Linked DNA regions of Robertmurraya sp. FSL R5-0851. The protein of the gene in region 1 binds, or shares a complex with, the protein of each later gene. Links are inferred from orthologs where the notes say so. Each region holds a gene or a part of one and is shown in the gene's direction. Other genes may lie near its edges.

What was found. The genes of interacting proteins can lie anywhere in the genome.
Region 2: the proteins of groL (region 1) and metK are in contact, whole or in part, in a cryo-EM structure (PDB 8P4O), measured with the Escherichia coli proteins. The link is inferred for Robertmurraya sp. FSL R5-0851 from one-to-one orthologs.

The regions. Positions count from the first base shown.
Region 1 is NZ_JBBOOE010000001.1:265,067-273,541, forward strand. What follows is about bases 3,166-6,140. They hold groL (chaperonin GroEL), read left to right. Parts: upstream 3,166-3,827; coding sequence 3,828-5,453; downstream 5,454-6,140. Other genes in these bases: MKX65_RS01500 (CPBP family glutamic-type intramembrane protease), read right to left, coding at 3,166-3,166; groES (co-chaperone GroES), read left to right, coding at 3,469-3,753; MKX65_RS01515 (Rho termination factor N-terminal domain-containing protein), read left to right, coding at 5,708-6,040. In the rest of the region: MKX65_RS01480 (ABC-F family ATP-binding cassette domain-containing protein), read right to left, coding at 1-871; cyclic pyranopterin monophosphate synthase MoaC, read left to right, coding at 1,011-1,505; MKX65_RS01490 (redox-sensing transcriptional repressor Rex), read left to right, coding at 1,533-2,192; MKX65_RS01495 (YdiK family protein), read right to left, coding at 2,220-2,432; more of MKX65_RS01500, read right to left, coding at 2,429-3,165; MKX65_RS01520 (SEC-C metal-binding domain-containing protein), read left to right, coding at 6,299-6,706; MKX65_RS01525 (hypothetical protein), read left to right, coding at 6,822-7,127; MKX65_RS01530 (RQC domain-containing protein), read left to right, coding at 7,127-7,411; MKX65_RS01535 (DUF6398 domain-containing protein), read left to right, coding at 7,458-8,300; MKX65_RS01540 (SEC-C metal-binding domain-containing protein), read left to right, coding at 8,375-8,475.
Region 2 is NZ_JBBOOE010000001.1:3,593,538-3,599,041, reverse strand. The notes cover bases 2,533-5,504. They hold metK (methionine adenosyltransferase), read left to right. Parts: upstream 2,533-3,403; coding sequence 3,404-4,606; downstream 4,607-5,504. Other genes in these bases: asnB (asparagine synthase (glutamine-hydrolyzing)), read left to right, coding at 4,847-5,504; pckA (phosphoenolpyruvate carboxykinase (ATP)), read right to left, coding at 2,533-2,654. Outside these bases: MKX65_RS18480 (alpha/beta hydrolase family protein), read left to right, coding at 1-754; MKX65_RS18475 (DUF2584 domain-containing protein), read left to right, coding at 789-1,031; more of pckA, read right to left, coding at 1,068-2,532. UniProt on the Escherichia coli protein: Catalyzes the formation of S-adenosylmethionine (AdoMet) from methionine and ATP.

The DNA.
Region 1 (8,475 bases):
TGGTGGTCGATGCACGAGCAAGATTTTTTTGAATAAAGTCCTGTAGTTTGGCTATTTCATCTTGTTGTTTCTCGTATTGTTTGAGATCACGCTCGTAGTTTTCGGCTTTTTGTTCAAGATAAGAGCTGTAGTTTCCTGAGAATTTGCTGATTTGATTCCTAGAAATTTCGTACACTTGATTGACCACTTTGTCTAAAAAGTAGCGATCGTGGGATACGATTAAGATGGCACCTGAGTAGCCAGTAAGATATTGCTCTAGCCAAGACAACGTATCGATATCTAAATGGTTGGTAGGTTCGTCCAAGATAAGAATATCAGGCTTGGTTAATAACAACTTCGCAAGAGCTAAACGAGTTTTCTGGCCACCACTTAAGCTATCAATTTTCGTAGAGTAATCGAATGAGTGGAAGTTCAAGCCATGTAGGACAGAACGTATATCTGACTCGTACTGGTAGCCCCCATTCTCCTTAAACTCATTTTGGAGATGGTCATATTCCTTGATTGTTCGCTCGTACAAAGTAGCATCTTCAAATACGGTAGGATCAGCCATTTTTTCCTCAAGCTTACGAAGTTCCCGCTCTTGTTTCATGACATGTTCAAACACGGTAAGCATTTCTTCCCAAATGGATAATCCGGAAACAAGACCTGTGTTCTGAGCCAAGTACCCGATCGTTACATGTTTGGGCTTGATTAAATCACCTGATTCATAGGAAAGGTGACCGGCAATAATCTTGAGTAATGTAGATTTCCCGGCCCCGTTTCTACCTACTAAGGCAATACGGTCTCTTGTTTGAACTTCTAGTTTTATATTCGATAAAATAAGGTCAGCCCCATAAGACTTGGAAAGCTGGTTTACTTGTAGTAGTATCATTGATTTCACCTCTATACTTCTACGGTTAGTGTATCGCATTCAATACGGATGAGCAATGATATGAGTTGTGAACTATGTTACAATGTTTTCACACAAAATGAGGAAAATAGTGTATGATTTTGAAAGAGGTGTATAATAGATGTCAGAGTTCACTCATTTTAATAAAGAAGGCAGAGCAAAAATGGTAGATGTGAGTGATAAGCCCGAAACGGTACGGACGGCCATTGCCCACTCTAGTATCACAGTTAATCAAGAGATATATGATCGAATCACACATAACCAAATGAAAAAGGGGGATGTGTTAGCAGTCGCACAGGTTGCAGCTGTTATGGCTAGTAAAAAAACATGGGATATTATTCCAATGTGTCACCCTATTCCACTCACAGGTGTTGATATTTCTTTTGATTGGGAATCAGATAACAATTGCCATACTCTACATATTTCTGCTAGTGTAAAGACAAAAGGGAATACAGGTGTAGAAATGGAAGCGTTAACAGCTGCTTCTGTTTGCGCGCTTACCGTGTATGATATGTGTAAAGCAGTAGATAAAGGAATGGTTATCGGGAAAACATACCTGGTTGAAAAGACAGGTGGTAAAAACGGTGACTTTAAGAGAGAAGAGAGACTATATTAGTTAAAGGTAGAAGGTAGGGGAAGAACGATGAGTAATGAATCAATGAAAATCCCACAAGCAACGGCGAAAAGACTACCATTGTATTATCGCTTTTTAAATAGTTTACACTCATCAGGAAAGCAACGCGTTTCATCGGCTGAACTAAGTGAGGCGGTGAAGGTCGATTCTGCAACAATCCGAAGAGATTTTTCATACTTTGGAGCCTTAGGTAAAAAGGGATACGGTTACAATGTAAACTATTTATTATCCTTTTTCCGTAAAACACTCGACCAAGATGAATTAACGAAGGTTGCGTTAATTGGGGTCGGGAATCTTGGGACAGCATTTTTAAACTATAACTTCTTAAAGAATAATAATACCAAAATTGCGGTTGCATTTGATGTGATAGAAGAGAAGGTAGGCACAAAAATTGGTGAAGTGCCCGTCTACCATATGGATGATCTAGAAGAAGTTATTGAAAAAGAAGACATTCAGGTCGCGATATTAACGGTTCCAGCACCGGTTGCACAATCCATTACCGATCGAATGGTTCAAGGATCGGTGAGAGGCATTTTAAACTTTACCCCGGCCCGATTAACGGTTCCCTCATCCATCAGGGTTCACCATATTGATCTGGCTATTGAGTTACAGTCACTGGTGTACTTTTTAAAGCATTATTCAATGGATGAAGAAATGGTAGAAGAATAAACAGTAAGCCGCCCCTTAGTGGAGCGGCTATTTCTTTTGCTCTTTCTTGATCTCTTTAATTTTAAAATGTAAAAGAATCATCCGAATGCCTGAACCAATATCAAAGGTCGCTAGCAAGACAAGCAGGTAGGTGAAAAAGCCCCACTCTCCATTTTGCTGTAAGTCCTGTATGGCAAACACTGTGAACAGAGCACCTAAGATGATGTATATAATTCCTGAAAATAAAGGTGACTGTCTCATAAGAAGAATCCTCCAATAAAGCTTTGCATTTGTTCTGCTTGTTTGATTAATTTTTCTAAGTCTTCCTTAAATACGGATTGCACAAGAACAACGAACGTATTCATCGATACGTGAGCAACGATCGGAACGAGAATCCGATTGGTTTTTACATACAAATACGCAAAGGTGAATCCCATTGCGGAATAAAGTAGAGTGTGCTCCGGCTCCATATGGGCAAAAGAAAAAATAACGGAGCTAAGCAAGGCTGATAGAAAAAAGTTAAATCGCTTATAAAAAGCCCCAAAAATGATCTTACGAAAAACAATTTCTTCTAATATAGGACCAATCACTGAGCTCACGACAATCATAATAGGAAAGGACTCAATGATGCGTAGAATCTGTTGCGTATTTTCAGAACCAACATCAATACCAATCAAACGTTCAATATTTGCAGCAAAGGCTTGGGCAAATAGGGCAAGAAAGACACCTGTGATAGACCAAAGGATCGATCGACCTAAGCTGGCTCCGCTTCTTACTTCATTTGTGTTTACCATCTCATTACGCAACAACATCAGGACAATCACAAGTGTGAGCGAAAAGCTTATGACAAGCCAAGTGACCCCTGCGAACCCTTGAGAGTGATGGGTTTCAAAACCAATCAGTTCTAGTATCAGAGAGGTGATAGGGACACCAATAAAGCTTGAAAGCTGCATAGCAATATAAGCAATTAATATAATCCAATATTCACGTTTCAAAACAAGTCTCCTTTTCCATCCAATATAGTTATTCTACTCGTAAACATCAGGTTGTATCAAATAAGAAGAATTATCGTCCGTATTTTAGCATTATATGGATAGAATAGGTGGAAAAGTACATACTTAGTAAGGTTGTACAATTAACAAGTTATGGGGGGACTTTTACAAAAAATTTATAAAAAAAAGCGGTTTCTCGCTTGCAAAAAAGGTAGAGATTCATTAATATAATAGTTGTGTTAGCACTCTAGTTAAGTGAGTGCTAATAATAAAAATCTTTCATATATTTGAGGAGGTTGTTTCACTTGTTAAAGCCACTAGGTGATCGCATTGTAATTGAGCTAGTTGAAACGGAAGAAAAAACGGCAAGCGGTATTGTACTACCAGACTCTGCTAAAGAGAAGCCTCAAGAAGGCAAAGTAGTTGCTGTCGGCACTGGCCGCGTACTTGAAAGCGGTGAGCGTGTAGCTCTTGAAGTTTCTGTGGACGACCGCATTATCTTCTCAAAATACGCTGGCACAGAAGTGAAGTACGAAGGAAAAGAGTACTTAATTCTACGTGAAAACGATATTCTTGCTATTCTTGGATAAGAGTAGAGATTTTCTTATTTAAAAACTAAACGAAGACAGAATAGATTGAAAAAACTCGAGGAGGGTATTTTACAATGGCTAAAGAAATTAAGTTTAGTGAAGACGCACGCCGCTCGATGCTTCGTGGGGTAGATGCACTTGCAAATGCGGTAAAAGTAACATTAGGACCAAAAGGACGTAACGTGGTTCTTGAAAAGAAATTCGGTTCACCACTTATTACAAACGATGGTGTAACGATTGCAAAAGAAATCGAACTTGAAGATGCATTCGAAAACATGGGTGCGAAGCTTGTTGCTGAAGTAGCTAGCAAAACAAATGATGTGGCTGGTGACGGTACGACAACTGCAACGGTTCTTGCTCAAGCGATGATCCGTGAAGGCTTAAAGAACGTAACAGCTGGAGCTAACCCAATGGGTATCCGTAAAGGGATGGATAAGGCAGTAGCAGTAGCGGTTGAAGAGCTTCGTGCTATTTCAAAGCCAATCGAAAACAAAGCTTCTATCGCTCAAGTTGCGGCTATTTCTGCTGCTGACGATGAAGTTGGTCAATTAATTGCTGAAGCAATGGAGCGCGTTGGTAACGACGGCGTTATCACTATCGAAGAATCAAAGGGCTTCACTACTGAGCTTGATGTAGTAGAAGGTATGCAATTCGATCGTGGATATGCATCTCCATACATGGTAACAGACTCTGATAAAATGGAAGCTGTTCTAGACAATCCATTTATCTTAATTACGGATAAGAAAATTGGAAGCATCCAAGAAATCCTTCCTGTTTTAGAGCAAGTGGTTCAACAAGGTAAGCCATTATTACTTGTTGCTGAGGATGTTGAAGGGGAAGCGTTAGCTACTTTAGTAGTGAACAAGCTTCGCGGAACATTCAATGCAGTTGCTGTTAAAGCTCCTGGTTTCGGTGACCGTCGTAAAGCTATGCTTGAAGACATCGCTATCTTAACAGGTGGAGAAGTAATCACTGAAGAGCTAGGTCGTGACCTTAAGTCTGCAACGATCCAATCTCTAGGTCGCGCTTCTAAGGTTGTTGTTTCAAAAGAAAACACAACAATCGTTGAAGGTGCTGGAGACTCTGCACAAATCGCAGGTCGTGTAAACCAAATCCGTGCGCAAATGGAAGAAACCACTTCTGAATTTGACCGCGAAAAATTACAAGAGCGCTTAGCTAAGCTAGCTGGCGGTGTAGCAGTAGTGAAAGTTGGAGCTGCTACTGAAACAGAATTAAAAGAGCGTAAGCTTCGTATCGAAGACGCATTGAACTCAACTCGTGCAGCTGTTGAAGAAGGTATCGTTTCTGGTGGTGGTGTAGCCCTACTTAACGTATACAACAAGGTTGCTGCTCTAGAGGTTACTGGTGACGAGAAAACAGGTGTGAACATCGTACTACGTGCGATGGAAGAGCCAGTTCGTACAATCGCACACAATGCGGGTCTTGAAGGATCTGTTATCGTTGAGCGCTTAAAGCGTGAAGAAGTAGGAACAGGCTTCAACGCAGCGACTGGCGAGTGGGTAAACATGATCGAAGCTGGTATCGTTGACCCAACTAAAGTAACTCGTTCAGCTCTTCAAAACGCTGGATCTGTTGCAGCAATGTTCTTAACAACTGAAGCAGTTGTTGCTGACATTAAAGAAGATACTCCTGCAATGCCTGACATGGGCGGCATGGGTGGAATGGGCGGCATGATGTAATAAACGCCCTCAAACCCTTGATATATAAGGGCTTTATGTAAGATGAGAGTGGAATGTTAACAAATTATAGAAGCTTCTCATAAGTTGAGCCAACTTATGGGAAGCTTCTTTTTTATATATGAAAGTTTAGTTGGAGGGATAAGAAAGTTACTTTTAGAGTAGTCGGCCCCGTTTCAAGTGTTCATATTAAGCACATGCGTGATAAAATGAAAAAATAAAAATGCGATGAAAAAGATGGCTAGTAAGGAGTTGCCGTGGCTTTTGATATTGTCAGAGGTGGACGCAATGTGAAAGGGGTAAATAAAAACAAGAATCAAAAGAATAAAATAATAGGAATAGCTTCATTAAAGGAAGCGCTATCCGCATTAAAAGTCGCAGATCTTCAAGACATCCGGAAAAAGCTGCAAATTAAAAATATAAGCTCGATGAAAAAGGCGGAGTTAATTCAATCTTTGGCAGAGGCAATCCCTGTTCTTTTCAGAAATATTATCAGTCAGTTCGATGAGCGACGATTATTTTTAATAAAAAATATCATTGCCAATAATGGAGTTATGAGCGCAAACAATCTAGAAATCGAGGAGATGTAGTATCTCCATAAAACTGGTTTTATGTTTACTAGTTTTCAAAATGGTAATACAATCGTCATAATCCCTTTGGAATTATTGCCTTCTCTAGTGAAAATTATTCAAGACGAAACGATACTTACAGATGTTAAGCGGAATACGGATTGGATAAAGATTACTGCTAGACCCTTTAGTTATTTTAGAGGAGCAGGCATCTAGAAAGAATATTGATTACTATCCATTCTCGAAGAAACAGCTCCTTGAAGCAGGTGAAACGACTATGTGGAGTGTCCAAAAGGTTATTCTCAACCTTTATCTCTATTTACGAAAGAGTATCGGATGTCAAAACAAGAGGCGAAGGAGTTTGTTGAGGACTGTATTATGCATGCGAAATTAGGCAATCAACCTAGTCAGCTTCTTCAATATTTACAGACTCAACTGACATTCGAAAGCTTAGAAGTAGTGCAAAGACTGATGGATGCCGTTGTTCTTCTTATGAATAATACGAGGGAATGGTATTTAAAGGGATATACATCGGAAGAGCTATTCGCTCAGGAAAAGAAGGCATTACCGCCTTTGCCCAATAAAAAAGGAGAGGTCATTAGTCTCCAAACCCGTCAAAAGGTGGGGAGAAACGATCTTTGCCCATGTGGGAGCGGGAAGAAATTTAAGAAATGTTGTGGGAGTTGAAAATCTGAACAGTGATAAAAAATGTTAAAAGTTTAGTGGGTGGACAAAAGGATAATGAGTTATATTGCAGAATATCTTTCACAATTTATTGTCTAAAAAGAAGGATTTGGTGTTGGTGGCAAAAAGGAATTCACAAGCTTGGGCAGAGGCCAAAAAACGATGCAAATTGAATGAGACTGATCTACAAATGGCTAAGGAGTTGGGGATGACAGCTAAGAGCTTAATTAAAAATATCCCCACGCCTAATCAGCTATGGAAAGCACCTGTAAAAGTATGGATTCGTGATCTATATGAGGAGAAGTTCAATAGGGTCATTACATTTAAGCCTGCCCTCAGTGAAGAATTAAAAAAAAAGCCCAAAAAACAACAAAAACTGATTGTTTCTGATCACTGGGTTGATGAGGAGGACTTACCATTTTGATGAAATCTAAGGCTGATCGATTATCTGATGAAGAAATAAAAGTCATATTGAGAGCAGCTGATGAAATTATTGCTAAAGGTGGAAGAACACTTCTTGCCAAAATCTTAAAGGACTCACGGGAGAAGAAAGTATTACAGCTGGAGCTGGATAAGTGTCCTGTCTATGGTTATTATAAATCAGAAAATCTAGATGAAATTATGCAAAAAATTGACTGGATGATCGATTATGATTTAGATGTAAAAAGTGTCATAACGAAAAGGATAACGAATTCTCCTATTAATTAAGAAAATCTACTTTAAGAGCAGACTAATAGAATAGAGGTTGTGGAGTATGACTAAACCAAAAGAAAAGATAGAGGAAAAGAAGGCAGAATTACTGAAATTAACAATTGAGTTTAGTAAGCAATTTTTAAATGAAGAATATGAGGGAGTAATTGAAAAATTAATAAACAAAATGGCTAGAAAAAGAGACATTCCATTCCTGTCAGGCCGTATTGAAATATGGGCTGCGGCAGTAATCCATGCTTTGGGAACGATTAATTTTTTATTTGATAAATCTAGTCAACCATATGTGTCTGCTACAGAAATTTTTGAGTATTTTGGCACCAAGCAAAGTACGACTTCGCAAAAGTCGAAGAAAATTAGAGATATGTTTAATATGACCTATTTTGATAGTAATTTCTCGATAGAGTCAGTTGTTCAAGGTAGTCCTTTTAATAACCTTTCAATAGTAAATGGATTAATCGTTCCTCAAGATATTTTGAATGATCAGCAGATTGAAATCGAAGAATGGGAAATTCAAGCTGCCCAAATATTAGGAATAAGCGGTTTAGAGAGAGGTAATAAATATAATGCAAGTTATATGGACAAATTACTCAATGTAAAAGAGACAAGTTTAATGAGTTTTTATGAATATCTATTACAACATATGATATTTCCTTTTACTGCGATATATGAAGAGGAAGTTGGCCCTTTAGAAATCGCAGAATTTGAAGTCAGCTGTATTCATTTAGACCAAGAGATGAAAGTAGACGAAAATTATGGAATTCTTGTTGAAGGCAGGTTGGGTAGAAAAAAAGTAATACTGCCATTAGCTAGCATCAAATTGGATGAAGGACATAAGAATTTTAAATGGATAGATTTATATCAAGAATGGTTCTGGTCATACAGATAATGTTCAATAGTGGATCATTCTTTGAATGCATTTTTTAATAGACTGAAAATAGGAATGATAAAAAAGTGGAAACTATGGGAAAATCTGATATTTTAAGTGGTAATACCTTTAGTTATTTTGATGTGTTTGAAGAGAAAAAAGGGCTTGTCTTAGGAACTGAAGTAAATGATATAAA
Region 2 (5,504 bases), 3.3 Mb from region 1 along the record:
GGAGCGGTTTCCTTCACCACATCCTTATGTGGAATTATCAATAGTCACGTATTATTCTGAGGGATATAAGGTGAAAGGGATGTTAGCGGAACCTAAAGGAGAGGAAGCGTTAGATGGATTTTTATATTTAAGAGGAGGAATTAAAGGTGTAGGAAAGGTTAGACCTTCAAGATTGGTGCAATTTGCTTGTGAAGGGTTTATTGTGTTTGCGCCGTTTTACCGGGGAAATCAAGGAGGAGAAGGAAATGAAGATTTCGGTGGAGATGATCGAGAAGATGCATTTGCAGGGTATCGAATCCTAAAGCAACATTCAAGAGTGAAACGGGTACATGTATTTGGATTTTCTAGAGGTGGAGTGATGGCATTACTAACAGCCATCAAGTTTCCAGATACGGCCTCTCTCGTCACCTGGGGTGGTGTAAGTGATATGAATCTTACATATATAGAAAGAGAAGATTTAAGAAGGATGATGAAGAGAGTCATTGGTGGTACACCGACGAAATATCCAGAAAGATATAAATTTCGGACTCCATTGTATGAGATTGAACGATTACACTGTCCCACTTTAATCATCCATGGATCAAAGGATCAAAATGTAAGTGTGGATCATGCCAGACGATTGGAAGAGAGGTTAAAGGATAGGGGTCATCCAGTGGAGAGCTGGTATTTTGAGGAGTTGACACATTATTTTCCTCCAAATATTAACCGAAAAGTCGTTACAGACTTAACTCAATGGATGAAAAAACAGTCATAATAATGATAATATATAGGAAAAGGAGTGGAGAATTATGGGTATGCCATTAGAGCTTAATACAATGATTGTTACTAAGGGTAGAGAAAAGCGAGTGGAGGAAAACTTGTTTACACTAACCAAAGAAGGATACCGCTTATATCCAATAGACATTCCTCTTGAGGTAAGAAGAACGATTGAAGGGGAAGTTAGTGGAATGGCAAAAATTAAAAAAGTCATTTTAGAAGGTGAACAAACGACGATTGAGTATCAATTGATCTCTTTACATTCATCTAATTAAAAGAGCGTAATCGACTGATTACGCTCTTTTTAAAACTTATACTAAAGGACCGCCTTTATCGACAATCTGTGCTGAAACATTTGCGAATTTTTTGAAGTTATCTTTGAACTTAGTGGCTAGTTCGTTCGCCTTCATCTGGTATGACTCTTGGTCAGCCCATGTTCGGTTTGGCTGAAGAACATCATCTGGTACACCAGGAACATGTAGAGGGATTTCCAATCCAAAAATAGGGTCTTTGCATGTTTCTACATGATTTAGTTCCCCTTCAAGAGCTGCCTGTACCATTGAGCGTGTGTATGATAGCTTCATTCTACTTCCTACACCATACTCACCACCAGTCCAGCCTGTATTCACTAGATAAACCTTCGCATTATGCTCGTCAATCTTCGTTCCTAGCATTTCAGCATAGCGAGTTGCTTCTAATGGTAGGAAAGGAGAGCCGAAGCAAGTGGAGAATGTTGCTTGTGGTGAAGTAATTCCTTGTTCCGTTCCAGCAAGTTTTGATGTGTAACCGCTTAAGAAATGGTACATTGCTTGTTCCTTAGAAAGCTTTGCAATTGGAGGTAGTACCCCGAAAGCATCAGCTGTAAGGAATATGATTGTATTTGGATGTCCTGCGACACTTGGATCCACGATATTACTAATCGATTGGATCGGGTAAGCAGCACGCGTATTCTCAGTTAATGTTCCATCATCATAATCAGCGACTCGTGTTTCCTTATTCAGCACGACGTTCTCTAATACAGATCCGAAATGAATGGCGTCAAAGATTTGAGGCTCTTTTTCTCTTGAAAGGTTAATGCACTTTGCGTAGCAGCCTCCTTCGATATTAAAAACACCATTAGCTGACCAGCCGTGTTCATCATCTCCGATTAGGCGTCGATTTGCATCAGCTGATAAGGTCGTTTTCCCTGTTCCTGATAAGCCGAAGAATAAAGCAACATCGCCTTCAACGCCGACATTTGCTGAGCAGTGCATTGGGAGAATATTATTTTCAGGCAGTAAGTAGTTCATGATGGAGAAAATGGACTTCTTCATCTCTCCTGCATATTCTGTGCCGCCGATTAATACGGTCTTTCTTTCAAAAGAGACAATGATAAAAGTCTCTGATTTCGTTCCATCAATCATAGGGTCAGCTTTAAAGTTTGGAGCGGAGATGACTGTGAATTGTTCTTCATGAGTCAAAAGCTCTTCTGCTGTTGGTCTAATGAATAACTGGTGGGCAAATAGATTATGCCATGCGAACTCATTTATCACTTGTATGGGTAGGCGATGCTTCTTATCTGCACCAGCAAACCCTTTGAAAACAAACAGCTCATCTCTATCTTTCAAGTAACCTAGTACTTTATTATATAAACGTTCGAATACTTCTGGAGAGATTGGTTGGTTAACTGCTCCCCAGTCAATCTTGTCCTTTGTTGAAGCTTCTTCAACGATGAATTTGTCTTTAGGAGACCGACCAGTATACTTTCCTGTTGTTGCTCGAACAGCTCCTGTCGAAGTTAAGACTCCTTCGTTTCTAGTAAGAACCTTTTCAACTAATTGTGGTACAGATAGTTGCACATGCACATGACCAGAGGCTAACAATTCACTTAATTGGTTAGAAATACGGACAGAGTTCATCTGATGACTACCTACCTTTATTTGTTATTTTTAATTAGTATAACACATTAACTTAATTAGTCTATACTATTTGAAAAAATATTAGAGGGTGCAAGAAAAAACATCGTATTCGACCTATTTTTAAGCCTTTTTATTTCATAAAACGATGGATCGCAGTCAATAGTCTATACTATTAAAAGAAGGGACAAATTCAAATGGGAACAATCGCGTTATATGATGCTAAGTGTCATATTATTCTTCCAGATGGGAAGGTACTTGAGGGATATGGAAATGTGAAGATAATAGTTGCTCATTATTTGAAGAATTGAACCAACTATTTTTCATAAAGATGTTGACAGTATTTGACGAAGTACGGTATTATTCTACATTGAACGGATACTCTCTTATCCCGAGCTGGTGGAGGGACAGGCCCTATGAAACCCAGCAACCTGCTTTAATAATTAATTACGATAACTGTAATTAATATAAAAGAGAAGGTGCTAACCTGAGGCAAGGATTTTAGTCCTTGAACGATAAGAGCGAAAGGCGCAAATTACTTTGCTATCACCCTTTCCTCAAGCAGGGAAGGTTTTTTATTTTGCATAAAGTTTTTATTGCGGGGGGTAATTTTTCAAACCTTCATAATAAAAATGGCATGTTTATTTCATACTACTTAGGGAATGAGTTCCGTATCAAATGGAAGGTTTTGTTTATGTTGATATGATAAACATACCTTTTTCTCAAGTATAAATAAAATAGGAGGTCAGGAGATGTCAAAAAAACGTCGTTTATTTACATCCGAGTCAGTTACAGAAGGTCATCCGGATAAGATCAGTGACCAAATTTCAGACTCAATTTTAGATGCTATTTTAGCAAAAGACGCAAATGCTCGTGTTGCTGCTGAAACGTCAGTAACTACAGGGTTAGTATTAGTTGCTGGGGAAATTACAACCTCTACATACGTAGATATTCCAAAGATTGTTCGCGAAACAATTAAGGAAATTGGGTACACTCGTGCAAAATATGGTTTCGATTCTGAAACATGTGCGGTTTTAACTTCTATTGATGAGCAATCAGCTGATATTGCAATGGGTGTTGACCAAGCACTAGAAGCACGTGAAGGATCCATGTCTGATGAAGAAATTGATGCAATTGGAGCAGGAGACCAAGGATTAATGTTTGGTTTTGCTTGTAATGAAACAAAAGAGCTTATGCCTCTTCCAATTTCTTTAGCACATAAACTAGCTCGAAGATTAACTGAAGTTCGTAAGGATGATATTCTTCCTTACCTTCGTCCTGATGGAAAAACTCAAGTTACAGTTGAGTACGATGAAAATAATAAACCAGTTCGTATTGATACCATTGTTATTTCAACACAGCATCATCCTGAAGTAACATTGGAGCAAATTCAACGAAATCTTAAAGAGTATGTTATTAATCCTGTTGTACCAGAAGAGTTAATTGATGAAAATACAAAGTATTTCATTAACCCAACTGGTCGTTTCGTTATCGGTGGACCACAAGGTGATGCTGGGTTAACAGGACGTAAGATTATTGTTGATACGTACGGTGGTTATGCTCGTCACGGTGGCGGTGCATTCTCTGGTAAGGATCCTACAAAAGTTGACCGTTCAGCTGCTTATGCTGCTCGTTATGTAGCAAAGAATCTTGTTGCTGCAGGTCTAGCCGATAAAGTGGAAGTACAGCTTGCCTACGCAATCGGTGTTGCACATCCAGTATCTATCTCTATTGATACTTTTGGAACCAGCGAAGTAAGTGAAGAAGTTCTTATTGAAGTAGTTCGTAATAACTTCGATCTTCGTCCAGCTGGAATCATTAAAATGCTTGATTTAAGACGTCCTATCTATAAGCAAACTGCTGCTTATGGTCACTTTGGCCGTACAGATGTAGATCTTCCATGGGAGCGTACAGATAAAGCTGACACGCTTCGTAAGGAAGCACTTGAAAGATAATTTTAATAGTAAAAACAGCCGGGAGTTACAGAAAATTTGTAACTCCCGGTTTTTCTTTTCGTCTATAAGGGTATGGTGGTTTAGAAGCAAAAAGGGATGTAAACAATGGGTAGTAAGCTTGAATTTTTAGGAAATGGTCAATTTGACAGTGCGATTCGATAATTTTAGTGGTAGTATTAATAGGTATTCTTTCTGAATGGAAGATTAAACTCGTAAGAACGGAGTAGGTGAGTTACATACATGTGTGGTTTTATTGGATGTGTTCATGACAAATCGCAAGTGTTTAGTGATGGACAAAAACAACAATTTGAAAATATGAATAATGTGATTACGCATCGCGGACCTGATGATGATGGATATTTCTACGATTCTCATGTTCAATTTGGGTTTCGTCGTTTAAGTATTATTGATATAGAAAGTGGGCATCAACCCCTTCATTTTGAAAACGAAAGATACTGGATTATTTTTAACGGTGAAATCTATAACTATGTTGAATTAAGAGAAGAGCTTTTGGCAGAAGGAATCACCTTTGCAACAAGCTCTGATACAGAAGTAATTATTGCTTTGTATAGCCATCTGAAGGAAAAAGCTGTTGAGAAGCTTCGTGGAATGTTTGCTTTTGTTATTTGGGATAAGGTTGAGAAGACGCTTTATGGAGCACGTGATCCATTCGGAATTAAGCCTTTCTTCTATTTTGATGACGGCGAAAAGACATTCTTTGCATCGGAGAAAAAGAGTATTTTACTTGCTCTACAAAATGATGTATTGAACTATGATTCTTTACAGTATTACTTAACGTATCAGTTTGTTCCCGAGCCTTATACGATGTCAGAAGGTATTTCAAAATTAGAACCAGGACACTACTTTACAAAGAAAATGGGATCTGAAATGGAAATCA